2 regions of the Paraliobacillus sp. JSM ZJ581 genome follow, and region 2 is predicted to be linked to the other one. Evidence: riboswitches for the same ligand, from Rfam matches in the RefSeq annotation. Region 2 holds a riboswitch; the other holds the start of a gene.
What was found. A riboswitch is a leader RNA that binds a small molecule or an ion and turns the genes downstream of it on or off. The one in region 2 is predicted to bind FMN.
Positions count from the first base shown of each region.

Region 1: linked by a shared signal. The riboswitch ahead of ACH6CY_RS10885 (ECF transporter S component) and the one ahead of ribD (bifunctional diaminohydroxyphosphoribosylaminopyrimidine deaminase/5-amino-6-(5-phosphoribosylamino)uracil reductase RibD) in region 2 are both predicted to bind FMN.

Region 1 covers NZ_JBISEP010000019.1:25,908-34,217, forward strand. Annotated here, with positions in the region: gene ACH6CY_RS10875 (hotdog fold thioesterase) at 62-451, shown strand; gene ACH6CY_RS10880 (pentapeptide repeat-containing protein) at 537-1,172, shown strand; gene ACH6CY_RS10885 (ECF transporter S component) at 1,292-1,864, opposite strand; FMN riboswitch at 2,026-2,161, opposite strand; gene ACH6CY_RS10890 (M20/M25/M40 family metallo-hydrolase) at 2,259-3,317, opposite strand; gene ACH6CY_RS10895 (potassium channel family protein) at 3,500-4,525, shown strand; partial or broken gene ACH6CY_RS10900 (transposase) at 4,959-5,522, opposite strand; gene ACH6CY_RS10905 (glucose-6-phosphate isomerase) at 5,971-7,317, opposite strand; gene ACH6CY_RS10910 (DUF378 domain-containing protein) at 7,493-7,732, shown strand; gene yugI (S1 domain-containing post-transcriptional regulator GSP13) at 7,836-8,219, opposite strand.
Region 2 covers NZ_JBISEP010000005.1:124,824-133,133, reverse strand. Annotated here, with positions in the region: gene ACH6CY_RS05165 (PTS transporter subunit EIIC) at 1-590, opposite strand, end outside; gene murQ (N-acetylmuramic acid 6-phosphate etherase) at 612-1,505, opposite strand; gene ACH6CY_RS05155 (MurR/RpiR family transcriptional regulator) at 1,498-2,352, opposite strand; gene ribH (6,7-dimethyl-8-ribityllumazine synthase) at 2,905-3,372, opposite strand; gene ACH6CY_RS05145 (bifunctional 3,4-dihydroxy-2-butanone-4-phosphate synthase/GTP cyclohydrolase II) at 3,388-4,581, opposite strand; gene ribE (riboflavin synthase) at 4,594-5,247, opposite strand; gene ribD (bifunctional diaminohydroxyphosphoribosylaminopyrimidine deaminase/5-amino-6-(5-phosphoribosylamino)uracil reductase RibD) at 5,248-6,339, opposite strand; FMN riboswitch at 6,448-6,596, opposite strand; gene ACH6CY_RS05130 (VanZ family protein) at 6,662-7,183, opposite strand; gene murB (UDP-N-acetylmuramate dehydrogenase) at 7,476-8,310, opposite strand, start outside.

The DNA.
Region 1 (8,310 bases), on a different contig from region 2:
GTATATTGCACAGCAAGAGCAAATATTGTTCTTGCTCTTATTATTAGGAGGAAAAAAACAAATGAACTTCAATGATACATTAATGGGGCATTTAGAGATGAAGCTAATCACAAACCAGGCTAATTTGGTTGAAATAAAGATGCCTGTGAATAACAAAACAAAACAACCAATGGGATTTCTGCATGGTGGAGCCAATGTTGCATTAGCTGAAACTGCCGCAAGTGTTGGTGCATTAGCTAATATTGATCAAGCAACACAACTTGTATTCGGAATGGAGATAAATGCAAATCATATAAAAAGCAAACGTGATGGATGGGTAATCGCTCAGGCGACACCTAAACATATTGGAAAAACAACAATGGTCTGGCAAATAGATATTGTTGATGAAGCTGAAAAACTCATTTCTACTGCTAGATGTACAATTGGAGTGAAGAAGAAGATCGCATTCTAATTCTTAAAGCTATATTATTTGTGCTAAATAAATTCGTCAAACATTTTTTAATCTATATACATTTTAAATGAGAGGAAGATACAAAATGAAGATTGATACTCCTAACATTCACACCGAATTAAAGGCTAAAAATTTTCATGATATTCTTTATGAGGAAGATCCAACATTTAACTCGTGTATCATAAGCAACAGTCTATTTGAAAATGAAATATTAGATGGTGTGCAGCTAGCAAATGTAGTAATAAAAAATAGCAAGTTTTCAAACACAGATTTTGGTAGGATCGACATGCTTGATGTACGCTTTGAAAATTGCGATTTATCTAATGTTAATTTTGGGAATGCTTCCATTCATAGAGTAGCATTTGTAAACAGCAAATTAGTTGGTACTAGTATTGCAGAATCAAGTTTAGGAAATGTTACATTTGAAAATTGTGTATTAAGCTTAGCTATCATAGCAAATTCAAAATTAAAAAATGTTATCTTTAAAGAAAATGCACTCCAAGATACAGATTTTTATGACTGCAAACTAAAAAATGTAGCATTTGACGTATGTAACCTTAATGGCACAAAGTTCAACCATACATCACTAAAAGGAATTGATATAAGTACTTCTACGTTTAGTCAACTAGTCGTTTCTATCGAAGACTTAAAAGGGTGTAAAGTATCAACCTATCAGGCAATCCAGTTTTCAAGCTTACTAGGATTACAAATCACAGACTAAAACAGCATTTCATCCCCCCCTGCCACCCCATAACAATTATTATACTTAATATAAGACAAACAAAAAGAGAAAGGACGTTGTGTTTGAAATGCCCTTTCTCTTATTACTCAATCATCAAATTAGTGAAACGTAATTCTTTTTTGATCAATCCACGGTTTTAGCTTAACAAATAACGGTATAAATAAAGCAGTCAAAATAACTCCTTTAATAAAATTGAATGGTAGCGTCCCGCCTAAAACAGTAGCTAACTTCACTCCGTTACTCATTGTCTCCCACCCCATTAGCCAACTATAAGCGGGCAAAATGATAAGATAATTCAAAACACTCATTCCAAGAGCCATTACAACGGTACCAGTGACGAGACCGGTAACAATACTTCTCTTACCTTTTAATTTATGGTATAGAAGCGCTACTGGGTAAATAAACAAAGTTCCAGCAATGAAATTGGCTACAGCTCCTACAGGATCACTTGCACCTGTATAAAGCAAATAAAGTGCGTTCTTTATAGCTTCTACTAAGATTCCCACCACCGGTGTGAATAGCAATCCTGCAATTAAAGCTGGCACTTCACTAAAATCAATTTTCAAGTATGGTGGTAAAAATGGTATCGGGAAATTGATAAAGAGTAAAACCATTGATATGGTACCTAATAATGCAATAATAATTAACTTTAACAAATGTGATGATTGCATCACGATCTTCCTCCTTCATCTTTATCGATTCCATGCTTACTATTGATGAAGGGAGAGCAACTATCTTCCCTAACAAAATAAAAACTCTAAAACCACTCGTGGGGGGCTTTAGAGTTCAAATGTATTAGGAAATAAAGGCATAGTAATTATACCTTCTTGCTCCGTATCTTCTCCCATCCAGACTTTAACTGTCGGCTCTGGACTCTCACCAGATCCACCGCAAAATGCGGGTCACGGACTTCAAGCTAATCGCTTGTTACCGTCGGTCGGGAATTACACCCTGCCCCGAAGATAGAATCGATATTTAATTACATACATTATACAACGAACTGTAATCTTTGTGAAGTGCTTTGCATGTATATTTTTTCACAATTTAGTGACATAGCACATTTTACTAGTTTTCAAGTGGATTTAAACTTTCTTTTCCAGTCATCGCAGCAATCATTTCTACTAATAAATCAATTTCTTCGTCTATATCCTTTATGCTCGCAGTTTCGACTGGGGAATGCATGTAGCGCAATGGCAATGAGACGAGACTGACGGGGACACCTTTTCCTGTTAAGCGCATCTTATCTGCATCTGTCCCAGTCATTCTTGGTGTCAATTCATATTGTACCTTCATGTTTAAACGTTTCGCTGTATCTTCTAATAGTTTATTTATTTTTCGGTTAATTGGTGCACCTTTTGCTAAGACTGGTCCCCCATCTAACTTTATATCACCGTGCTTATTCTTGTTAACATTTGGATAGTCAGTAGCAAAAGTTACGTCACATGCGATTGCCATGGTCGGTTCAATACTAGCAGCAGCAAAATAAGCGCCACCCATATTCGTCTCTTCATTCACAGTACTAGCAGCGTAGACACCCACATTGATTTCTTTCTTGGAAAGCCTTCGAAGTACTTCAGCAACAATAAATGCACCAGTTCGATTATCCAATCCACGTCCAGACACATAACGATCCATCAATATTTCTGGTTCTCGTTTGTAAACGGCTAAATCACCAATTTGTACAAATTTCTCTATTTCTTCTTTTGATTTTGCACCACAATCGATAAATATATCTTCTAAGTCAAAATCGCCTGTTATTCCACCATGATGTTGTGCATTCACTCCGATAACTCCTGTAATTGTTTTGCCATAACCAAGAATAGTCACTTTCATTCCTATTGCTGCTTTTGGATTGATTCCACCCATTTTTTCTACAAATAAATAACCTTGTTCATCTATTCGATTAACAATAAGTCCGATTTCATCACAATGTCCTGCTAATAAAATTTTAAATGGTGCCTCTTTATTTAAAACTCCTATTGCGTTACCTGCATGGTCGGTAATAATTTCGTCAGCAAACGGTTTGACCTCTTCTATCCATTTTTTCTGAATCTCCATCTCAAAACTAGATGGAGAAGGCGTTTGTAATAGTTCCAATAAAAATGCTTGTCGTTCTTTTTCCATTATGTAAGACCTCCTAAATAATCTACTAACATCATATCAAATTTTCAGGCAATACTACATGTAACAACAACTATATAAGGATGCGCTAGGAAAATAAATTTGCAAAGAGGTTGAGCAGTTCGTTTTATGTTGCTTTTTGTATCAAGCACATAATAGAATATCCAAACTGATATGCATGATTAATGCTACAAAGAAAGGACGAAGAAATGTACTTATATAAATTTATGACGTATTACTTCCGATTACCTGTTTTAATTCGATTACTCTTAACAGTAATCACCTTAATGTTCCTATTCGGATTCAGTATTCATTTAATAGAACCTGTTCATTTTCCAACTGTTTTTGAAGGTATCTGGTGGGCATTTGTCACTGGATCGACCGTTGGTTATGGTGATTTTGTTCCTTTAAGTACGTTCGGTAAAGTAATTGGCATTTTGTTAATTTTAGCAGGTGGGGGACTCGTCACGTTTTATATGGCAACCATCTCCGCTGCTACAATTAGAAGAGAAGAAGAAATAGCGAAAGGAAATACAACGTTTAAGGGAGAAAATCACATCATCTTTATTGGGTGGAACGAGCGAACACGACAATTATTAAAAATGATGCAAACATATCAAAAAAAAGAGCCCTTTGTATTAATTGATCACTCTTTAAAACAATTTCCACATAAAGAACATGCCTGTCATTTTGTTAGAGGCAATCCAACTTCTGATGAGGTATTACAAAAAGCAAATATTAAAAGTGCGGCTTATGCAATTATTACTGCTGATCCCGCAAAAAAAGAACAAGAGGCGGATCAAACAAGTATTTTAACAACAGTTGCAATAAAAGGAAACAATCCCGATATCCATGTGGTCACAGAAATTTTAACAAAAGAACAAGTTTCAAATGCAAAAAGAGCAGGAGCTACAACAGTTATTCGATCCAACGATTTCATGGGGACACTGTTTTTTCAAGAAATTTTCCATGTATCCACCGTACAACCCTTTGATTTATTCATCCAAATCCTTGCAACACAACAATTCTCTTCTATACACATTCCTACAAATTTAATAGGGCAAACATTTTTAGAAGCCTCAACTAATTTTGTTTCGGAAGAGCGATTATTGATTGGAGTAATAAGGGAAGACAAGATGTGGGTGAACCCTCCTTTTCATACAGCTTTACACAAAAATGATCAATTACTTTTATTGACACCGATGACTTAAGGTCCTCTGTCAAATGTGGTGGTGTGATTTTCACTCCACCATCTCTTTTATTAAACTTATATTATAAATAATGTGTAACAGACATTTTCACTAGTTTTACTTTCAAGAGTGTTCATTAAATCCATTGTATCGAACACTTGAACGAATATTCTGGTCTCAAACGATCAATAAACTCGATTTATCAAACACATCACACGATTTTCTGGTCTCAAACGATCAATAAACTCGATTTATCAAACACATCACACGATTTTCTGGTCTCAAACGATCGATAAACTCGATTTATCGAACACTCCTGCTCTATTTTTCGCTACGAACGATTGAAAACCCAATTTAATAGACACTCTTACACCATTATTTTACCAAGTGTATCTTCGGCTCGTGCTGTTCCCACAGGACAAAGAACGCTTCGGAAGTAATAGAAAATCACACTTCACTTTCGAGGAATCTCGCATATTTCGTCAGCTAAGACGTTTTTATAATAAAACTTTTCTAATCTCTTGTCCCACAATATTTTCTTTTTCAAACGTTCAAAATTTTTAATGCCATAAGACATCCCTTTTGTCACTTTTATCATGTTGTTCACATCATCAATGTATCCGTTAGTAAAGGGATACATGAAGGACTGAAGAATTTCTTGTTTCCAACGTTTAAATGTCTTCACCACCTTATGAAAAGCGTCAATAGTTGACGTTTTCATTGCTGACAGGCATATCTCTAATCCTTCTTTGACAGTCTTTTGATTACTTTCTTTAAACTATTTATCCAGCTTGTTTTTCAAGTAGTATACCTCATCTAATCGGACATCTATTTTGAGTAATTGTTTTACTGTTTCTCGTTTTTCTTCTGTCAATTTACAGGTGGACATCCAAGGTGATTTTTTCCTTCGTTTCATACGAATGCGAGCCTTCTTATCTAACGTTCGTTGCATTTCACGTCTCACTTCATCTAGCACCCAATACACCTGGCGCATACAGTGAAAACAGTTGACGATAATTCATGCTTCTCCTAATTCATGACGGACTGCGTGTTTAAATGATTTGGATAAGTACATGACTACGATTTGAACAAGACTCGTATCACAACACACGATTGTAAGTACCTATTTGGTGAACATGTCTGTTTCTTCACCGCTGTAATTAAACTCTACATAAAAGGCATCTAATTCACTACGCATATTCCAAATATCCATATGCTTGTCTGTAATCCCTAGCATTGCTATGGTAAAATTGTTTTTGCACGCTTTTCCTCTCCTTTTCCTTTTTGTCTACAACTTTAGGGTAACAAAAGAGAGAGAATTGCGTGTATTTTTTTGCTTCTATATGAAGGTTTGATAGATCAAGGACACCACCACATTTAGTATATAGCATGACTTAATGAAGCACGATGGAGCAAGCAAATTAAAAAGGGACAGAAAGTCTAGCTCCTCTGTCCCATTCCTTGTTTTATAATCGTTTTTCTAGTTCTTCTTTTTCTTTTTCAAATCCTGGTTTACCAAGTAGTGCAAACATATTTTTCTTATATGCCTCTACTCCTGGTTGATCAAATGGATTAACACCTAGTAAGTATCCGCTTATTGCACATGCTTTTTCAAAGAAATACGAAACATATCCAAATGTATACGCATCTAACTTAGGCAAATGTACGATCAAGTTAGGAACTTGACCATCTGTATGAGCGAGCATTGTACCTTGATAAGCTTTTTCATTAACAAAGTCAACCGTTTCACCCGCAAGGTAGTTTAATCCATCAAGGTCTTGCCCATCTTCTTCAATCGTAATATCATACTTTGGCGTTTCCACATGAAGAACAGTTTCAAAAATATCTCTACGCCCTTCTTGTACATACTGACCTAATGAATGCAAATCAGTGGAGAAGTTTGCCGAAGAAGGATAGATGCCTTTGAAATCTTTCCCTTCACTTTCTCCAAATAATTGTTTCCACCATTCAGAAAAATACTGCAACGCTGGCTCATAATTAATTAGCATTTCAATTGTCTTTCCTTTGTTATACAAAACATTACGAACTGCAGCATATTGATATGCAGGGTTTTTCGTAAGGTCTGATTCACTTAATTCTACTTGTGCTTTCTGTGCACCTTCCATCATTGCATCAATATCTATGCCACTTGCAGCAATTGGAAGTAATCCAACAGCAGTTAAAACAGAATAACGTCCACCAACATCATCAGGAATAACAAACGATTCATATCCTTCTTCTGTTGCTGATGTTTTCAATGCACCTTTCGCTTTATCTGTTGTTGCATAAATACGACCTTTTGCTTCTTCTACACCATATTTGTCTTCTAAGAACTTACGATAAATACGGAAAGCCAATGCTGGCTCCGTTGTTGTTCCACTTTTAGAAATCACGTTAATAGATACATCTTTATCTTTCAATACATCAAATAGCTCTTTCATATAAGTAGAACTAATACTATTTCCTACAAAGATAACTTGTGGTGTATCTCGTTGATCTTTAGGTAAAATATTATAAAAAGAATGATTAAGCATTTCTAACGCAGCTTTTGCACCTAAATAAGAGCCACCAATACCAATCACTAGTAAAACATCTGAATCGGATTTAATTTTTTCTGCAGCCTTTTTAATTCGTGCAAATTCTTCCTTATCATAGTTGGTAGGTAAATCAACCCAACCTAAGAAATCACTTCCTGCACCAGTCTTGTTATGTATCATATCATGTGCTAATTTAACAGGCTCTTTTAGATAAGCTAATTCATGCTCTCCAAAGAAAGTTAGAGCTTTTTCATATTCAAAACGTACATGTGTCATTTTATACCCTCCATTTTTATTTAAGCGAGTGTTATTAATAATGTACCTAAACATGTAATGTAAATCAAGTCACAAAAACTAAAATCACAACCATTTCTTAAAATTTTTAAATATAAATACATAATTTTTCGGACTATAGTTAAGCTATAACTAAAGAAAAAAGGAGGTTAAGAAATTGAACGCAATACAAAGAATTACTTTATTGTTAGTGATAGTTGGCGCCATTAATTGGGGGCTTATTGGGTTATTTCAATTTGATTTAGTAGCAGCTATATTTGGTGGTGGAGAACAAAGTGGTGCATTCGCTAGAATTATCTATACACTAGTGGGCATTAGTGGATTAGTTTGTATCTCTTTACTGTTCAAACCATCAGAAGAAATAGCTTCATCCAGAACACCACAGCCTGAGAAATAACAGTAACTTTCATACATTTTGAATCATTGTCTATATCAATCATTTATGTAAAGAAAGAAGCCTTCTAGCTCAATAAAATCGCTAAAAGGCTTCTTTCTTTTTATTATTTATGAAAAGATTTAGAACGTTCTTCAGATTGTTCAATCCATTCATTTAATTTGTCTTTTAACGTGTTAAAACCCGCCTCTTCTTTTTGTGTGTTAACTTGTTGTTTAGGCTTAGCTTTAGCTTGTTGTTTTGGCGCCTCTTCTGTCGCTCGAATAGATAGAGCGTATTTATTATTCGCATCATCTACTGATAAAATTTTCACCTTTACTTCGTCTCCAACAGACAAAAATTCGTTAATATCTTTAACAAACCCATGTGTAACTTCTGAAATATGCACTAAACCTTGTATTTCGTTATCTAGTGCTACAAATGCACCATATGATTGAACTCCAGTTACTTTTCCTTCTACGACTTGTCCTTCAATATACTTCTCTGACATACTAACATCTCCTACTATTTTGATTCAGAATCGATTTAGATATTCTTAATTGTAATATCTACTTAATACACAATTATTTATTTTAACATAT
Region 2 (8,310 bases):
TCCGTTGCGCCAAATCGTTTCGCTGCATTTATCCCAGTGAAAATTGCAAAATAACCTAAGAAACCTGTTCCAATTAGAGAAAATAGTAATCGTGTTGCTTCCCAAAATTCTCCTGTTAGCGTTCCTTCTCCTTGTAATGTGCCAATCAATCCACTAAAGCCATTAAAAATACCAGCTGCTATAATAGCAGGAATCATCGGAATAAAAATTCCAGAAATTGTTTCGAGTGCAGCTTTTAGTTTTCCTTTTTTCTGTTTTTGTTTTATAGATTCCTTATTTTCCTGCCAATTACCTGTTACTTTTTGATCTCCATCACTCATTGGCGCTTGATCCTCAGATATGTTATATCGTTCCAGCAACAAATCAGCTAGCTTTTTAGCTTTTCCAGGACCTACAACAATTTGAATGGTTTCAGCTTCAACAACACCCATCACACCATCTAATTGCTTTAAACTTTCAATATTCACCTTTTTCTCATCTCGCACACGAATTCGTAAACGTGTCATACAATTCGTTGCTGCTTGAATATTCCCTTCTTCTCCAACTCGTTTAACAATTTCATCAATTAATTGTTCATTTTGTTTTGACATAATATCCACTCTCCTATCTTTTTATTGTAATGTCTTTCTGATATGTCCATTTGCCCTCGTAAGACTTGCTTTAGCCGTTGCTGCATTACATCCCAATAGAATCATGGTAATCGCCAACTTCACATTCCCATCACTCTCCTTTAATTTGAGCTCTGCTGTCTCTATATCTACATCTGTAGCAGCCATCACAATACGTAATGCTCTTGTTTCTAATTTTTGATTGGAAGTTTTTAAATCAACCATTAAATTTTTATATACTTTGCCAATTCCAACCATAGAAATAGTAGAAAGCATATTTAAAATTAACTTTTGAGCAGTCGCAGCTTTTAATCTGGTAGAACCTGATAAAACTTCTGGTCCTGTTACGACTTCAATAGGAATATTTGCAACTTCTCCAATTTGAGAGTTTTGATTACAAGCAATAGCAACCGTTTGTGCACCTATAGCATTCGCATAATTTAAGGCGCCAATGACATACGGCGTACGTCCACTAGCCGCTAACCCAACAACAATGTCATTTTCATTTATCTCTAAATCTTTAAGATCTTGCTCAGCCAAAGACATATTATCTTCTGCACCTTCTACTGCTTTAGTAAATGCTTTCTCTCCACCAGCTATGAGACCAACCACCATCTCATGCGGAGTCCCAAATGTTGGTGGGCATTCAGCTGCATCAAGTACACCTAACCTACCGCTTGTACCAGCTCCAACGTAAATTAACCTACCTTCATTTTCAAAAGATGAAATAATACCTTTCACTGCTTGTTCAATATTTGGTAGCGCAGATTCAATTGCTTTGGCAACCTGCTGATCTTCTTGGTTCATAACTGTCAACGCTTCTATTATAGACATTTGGTCAAGATTTAATGTCCTTGTATTCTGCTGTTCTGTTGTCATTTTATCTAGGTTAATCATTTGGATTAGACCCCTTTCTTATCTGATTCTTTTCTAAAATTTTTATTGATTTTTCATACTGCATATTTACATATGATGTATATAAAATATCTACTAAATTCAATTGAGATATACGTGAGGACATCGCCCCGCTTCGGAAAGCGTATTCATTTGCTGCAACAAATAACTTGTAGTCAGTTAATTCAGAAATAGTTGAGTTTCCATACTTCGTTATAGAAATGAGCCTTGCTTGATTTTCTTTCACTGTTTTTGCGCATTGAACCATTTCTTGTGTTTCTCCTGAATAGGAAATCACTATTCCAATGTCATTTGATGTCATATTCCTAGCCATTAGTAATTGTGTGTGCCAATCTTCTGCTACATAGACCATTTTGTTAATTCGAGTAAATTTAAGTTGTGCATCCTTTGCAACAATTAATGAAGCACCTATCCCAAACAAAACCAGCTTTTCACAATCATGGATTAATTCAACACAATCGCCTATGACATCATAATCAAGCAAACTCGCCGTCTCTTCTAATGATAGAATGTTCTTATTTGTTACTTTATCAATTACTTCTTTAACACTATCAGCTTGGGTTACATCAGCAATCTTTTTATTTTTATAATTTTTCCTTACCGCTTGTTCGTATACTAATGATTTGGAAAATTCCTTATACCCAGTAAAACCATTCTTTTTACAAAGTCGAATAATGGAAGATGGTGAAGAAAAAGTTTGTTCTGCTAACTGATAAATCGTAAGTTTTGAAGCTTCTTCTGGATACTTTAAAATATATGAAATAATCCCCTGCTCTGTTGTACTTGCCTGATCAATATACTCCTTTAATCGAATTGTTGCGATTTTCACTCGAGTGATCCCCCTTGTTACATTTTCATCATAATAACCTCGAAACTTAGTGTCAACAAAATAGATAATTTACGAAACATTGTACCATATATTGAAATTTTTCAACGTTTTTTTATTAATCACATGAAACTTTCACCTTTTTATTAAAGTAATTTAATGTTCTTTAGCTACTATGTTAATCTTCACTACATCCATGCTATGATTCAGCTACCATTTCACACCTTTAACACGAAGGCAAAGGAGATTAAGACAAGATATAAAGCAACGAATGAAAAGCAGATGAGCATCCTTAACACACTTATTATGGATGCTCATCTGCTTTTCATTCGTATAAATAATTTAGCAGTTAATAGATGCGATACGCCTGAAAAATAAAAAACTTTTCTCCGTGTAATAGATTTTTTGTCCAATGAGAACAACACAAACTGAAATTCCATTTATTAAGCGGGTATTTAAGAGAAAATGAACGCAACGGCACAGCCCCCTACAGTTAGATTTTTCACTCTAATTGTAGGGGGCTGTATCAACATTACGTTTATTTTTGCACAATGATTAATTTATATTATTAAGCAAGTTGGCCATCTCAATTGCAGATACAGCTGCTTCTGCACCTTTATTTCCTGCCTTCGTACCAGCTCGTTCAATTGCTTGTTCAATCGTTTCTGTTGTGAGCACACCAAATATCACTGGTAAATCAGCATCCAACGCTACTTTTGACACACCTTTTGAAACTTCTGCACAGACATAATCAAAGTGAGGTGTAGCACCTCTAATGACCGTGCCTAAAGTAACAACTGCATCATATTTTCCTGAGGAAGTCATTCGTTTTGCGACTAATGGTATTTCAAAAGCTCCTGGAACCCATGCAATTGTTATATTTTCTTCCATAACGCCATGACGACGTAGTGTATCTTCTGCTCCACCTAATAGCTTGCTTGTAATAAATGCATTAAATCGTGCTACAACAATCCCAATTTTTAAACCTGTTCCTACTAAATTACCTTCAATTATTTTTGCCATGTTCAACTTCTCTCCTTACCCTTTTAATAAATGTCCTAATTTTGATTTCTTTGTACTTAAATATTTTTCATTATCTTTATTTGGTGGAATCTGAATTTCTTTTCGTTTCACAACATCGATTCCATACTCGGTCATACTAGCAATTTTTCTCGGATTATTTGTTAGTAATATTAACTGCTTTACTCCGATGTCTCTTAACATTTGTGCACTAATCGAATAATCACGTAAATCATCAGGAAATCCTAACTGATGATTGGCTTCAACAGTATCATATCCCTCTTCTTGCAATTGATAGGCTCTAAGTTTATTTAACAAACCAATGCCTCTTCCTTCTTGTCGCATATAAATTAATACACCTTTACCTGTTGCATCTATTTCAGTCAATGCTTTTTCTAATTGAGGACCGCAATCACAACGCTGTGATCCAAATACATCTCCAGTTAAGCATTCGGAATGAATGCGTACCAAAGGCGTATCATCTGGTGCTACATCTCCTTTTACTAACGCCAAATGCTCTTTTTTTGTCCATTTTTCAGTGTAAGCAATTAATTTAAAATCACCGTAACTAGTTGGTAATTTTATTTCAACTTCTTTTTGAATTAATGTATCAAATTTTTTCCGATAAGCAATCAGATCCTGAATAGAGATAATTGGCATACTTTCTTGTTTAGCTATTTTTTTAAGTGTAGGTAAACGTGCCATTGTCCCATCTTCTTGCATAATTTCACAAATAACTCCTGCTGGATAAGAGTCTGCTAAGCGCGCTAGATCAACTGCAGCTTCTGTATGCCCCGCCCGTTCTAATACACCTGCATCTTTTGCAATCAGTGGAAATACATGCCCTGGCCGTTTAAAATCTGTTGCTATAGATTGTGGGTCAATTAATTTTTGAATCGTTGATGATCGTTCATATGCACTAATCCCAGTATGTGCATCTTTATAGTCGACACTAACCGTAAATGCCGTACCGTGTAAATCGGTATTCCGAGTAACCATATCCTCTAACCCTAGCTTACTAGCCGATTCCTTCATTATTGGCGTGCAAATTAACCCACGTCCTTCTTTTGCCATATAGTTAATCACTTCAGGAGTTGCATGTTCTGCCAAAGCAACAAAATCTCCTTCATTTTCTCTATTCTCATCATCAACAACAATAATTACTTTCCCTTTTTTTAATGCTGTTAAGGCCTCTGGTATCGTGTTTAACATAACTGTTTCCTCCTAATCAATGAACCCATGATCTCTTAAAACATGTTTAGTAATTTGACTAGTCTGTTTGTTTCCTGCGTTATTTCTTATCAAATTTTCCATATACTTCGCTAACATGTCGTACTCTAAGTTAACTAGATCGCCTTGTCGTTTCTCACCTAAAATCGTCTTCTTTTGTGTTTCAGGGATTAAGGAGATAACAAAATAGTCTTTTTCCACGTCAAAAATAGTTAAAGATGTGCCATCTACGGTAACAGAGCCTTTTGACATCAAATACTTCATATCCTTTTTATCTACTTTAATTGAGAAATATCGTGCATTTGCTTCCGTCCATATTTTTGAAACCTTCCCTACCTTATCAACATGACCTGATACAAAATGTCCACCAAATCGACCATTTGCGTGCATGGCTCTTTCTAAGTTGACATCCGTACCTACGTGAACTTGTGATAAAGATGAAAATCGAAACGTTTCCGGCATCACATCAACAGTAAATTGATCGGAAAGAAATGAAGTAACAGTCAAGCATACACCATTTACAGCTATACTATCGCCAACTTTCACATCCGAAAGAATCGTCTTCGCTTGAATGACTAGACTTAAACTATTTGCTTGTTGTTTTACAGATAAAATCGTTCCTTTTTCCTCAACAATTCCGGTAAACACTTACTCCGCCTCCTGTTTTGGATGAGCAATTACTTTTATATCTAACCCAATCTGTTTTATTGAATCAATAATCAACTCTTGTGCGTCCACCATCTTGTCTGGTGATTCTCCAGTAACTGTCGTATATGCGTCTGATCCACCTAATAGTTTTGGAGCAATATACCAATGACAGGATTGAAATAATTTTCCAGATAGAAATGAACCGTGTAACGTACTCCCTCCTTCCACATATAAAGATTGAACCCCCATTTCACCAAGCTGATCTAAAATCGCTGTCAATTGAATGATGGGTGTCGCTTGCTGTAATAGTTTCACGTGAGGAAATGTATTTTGAAATGCGTTAGTTTTTGCTTTACTTCCACACACAATCCATGTAGGTGCTTGGTGATCACGTAGAAGATTACTTGCGTGATTTATCGATAAATGGGTATCTAAAACAATACGAATGGGATTTATTCCACCTTGGGGTAGTCTAGTGGTTAACTGCGGGTTATCTTGTTGAATCGTGTTGACACCGACCATAATAGCATCATGGATAGAACGCTCACTATGAACATCAAGCCTTGCTTCTTTAGAGGTAATCCACTTACTATCGCCTGTTTTGGTTGCGGTTTTACCGTCTAACGTCATAGCTGCTTTTAAAGTTACATATGGTCGTTTATATGTCACGTAATGAAAAAAATGTTTATTTATCTCTAACGCTCTTGCTTCCTTCATTCCAACTTCTACTGCAATTCCTGCCTGCTTTAATTTTGCAATCCCTTTACCTGCTACTTTGGGATTCGGGTCAACACAAGCAATATATACTTTTTTCACATGACGATCGATTAATAAGTCTGCACACGGAGGTGTTTTTCCATCATGTGCACAAGGCTCTAAGGTTACATATACCTCTGCACCTTCTGCTTTTCCCCCCGCTTGATCGATTGCAATCACTTCTGCATGGGCATGACCAGCTTGCAAATGGCTCCCCATACCTACAATACGTCCATCTTTAACAACTACTGCACCAACTGATGGATTAGGACTTGTTTGTCCCATTGTACTCTCTGCTAGCGATAACGCAATGTCCATGTAATTTTCCTTGTTCATATGCATCCACTCCTTTGTTGTGGAAGCATAGAAAAACCCCAGATCAGTTGATTCTGGGGCTTTATTAGCGTCAATAAATAAACATATCTTATTAGCTATGTTTGTTCGTCATTCCTTTTCCCATCCAGACTTTCACTGTCGGCTTTGGATTTTCACCAAATCCACCTTCACACATATGTGCTCCGGGTCACGGACTTAAGATAGTTACACCATCTATCACCGTCGGTCGGGAATTACACCCTACCCCAAAGGAATTACCTATTCGATTGTTCACAGTTTAACATAGTTAATTCAGATACTCAAGTGTTTTTCTTTTGCATATCTATGCACTTCTGTTTTTTCTTGTACATTGAATCGCCTTATAATAGCTAAACCTAACTGTTGTAAATAAGACAAATCCAAGTACTGCACCTAGTGTATTAAAAAACAAATCATCTACAGTCGCCAATCGCGTTGGTGTGAAAAATGTTTGGGTTAACTCTATCGTTAATGAGGAAGAAAAGCCCATTAACAAAACAATAAATAAATGTCTTGTATGTTTAAATAAATATGGAACAAAAATACCGAGCGGGACGAATAATAATACATTCCCTAGAGAATATAACAATTGATACATTAGATACCCATCTGCCATATGAAGTAAATTATAAAAAAGATTGATATCAAAACTAATTGCGCCTTCTTTTGCTAGTTCATTAGTGAAATAAAATGGCTCCATAGTTAAATAAATCACTGATAGTAAATAGACAAAAAACAGATTTATAATTACTTCTCTAAAAAACCGAAATTTTCCTTTATGAGATAAATATCGGTTTCCTCTATACCATAACCATAACAATGTCAATATCGAGTAGATGACGGTGGGATCAAGACTAATCATTTGTTAAATCCTTTCTTAACTTTCATTCATTATATCCATATCTATGTAAACAAACTACTTGTCCATTCTAGTTTTTTTTATTCTAGTACAGTTTTAACCATTTAGTTACCTTCACTAAAGCGTGTTTATATCATTCGTGTGTGAACATAAATTATTGACTTTCATCATGTGAATCTTACTATAGTCGGCATAGCTATTTTTTTCAAAAATAAATGCAGCATACCTCATAAAATAGGTATGCTGTAAAGTGAGCGATTTAATCTTCTCCTATAATACGAACTTCTCGTTCCAGTTCAACACCAAATTTTTCTTTGACGGTTCGCTGCACCATCTCTATTACAGCAATATAGTCGGATGCCGTCGCATTATTTTTATTGACAATAAAACCAGCATGTTTAGTTGAAACCTCTGCACCACCAACACCTTTTCCTTGTAAATCACTATCCTGAATAAGCTTTCCAGCGAAATAGCCTGGTGGTCGTTTAAATACACTGCCACATGACGGGTACTCTAACGGCTGCTTGGACTCTCTTTTATACGTTAGGTCATCCATCACTGCTTTAATTTCCTTCTCTTCTCCGGGCTGTAACCGGAAATGCGCTTCTAGTACAATATATCCTTTTTCAGGAATATTACTAGACCGATAACTTAAATCTAATTCGGATGCATCAAGTGTTAATAACGTACCACTCCGATCAACAACAACCGCTTTCTCTAAGCAATCTTTAACTTCTCCTCCATAAGCACCTGCATTCATATACAAAGCGCCTCCGACTGTCCCTGGAATACCGCAGGCAAATTCAAGACCTGTTAATTTTTCATCTAATGCACGATAAGATACGTCAATAATACGTGCACCACTCTCAGCAATGAGTAAATCTCCATCACGACGGATGCTAATAAAGCGTTTCGGACTCATCACAATACCACGAATCCCACCATCACGTACAATCAAATTTGATCCATTCCCCAATAAGGTAAACGGAATTTTCGTCTTATTCGCATAACGAATAATCGCTTGCACTTCTTCTATACTAGCTGGTGTAACAAAGAAATCTGCTTTCCCACCTAGTTTTGTATACAAATAATTT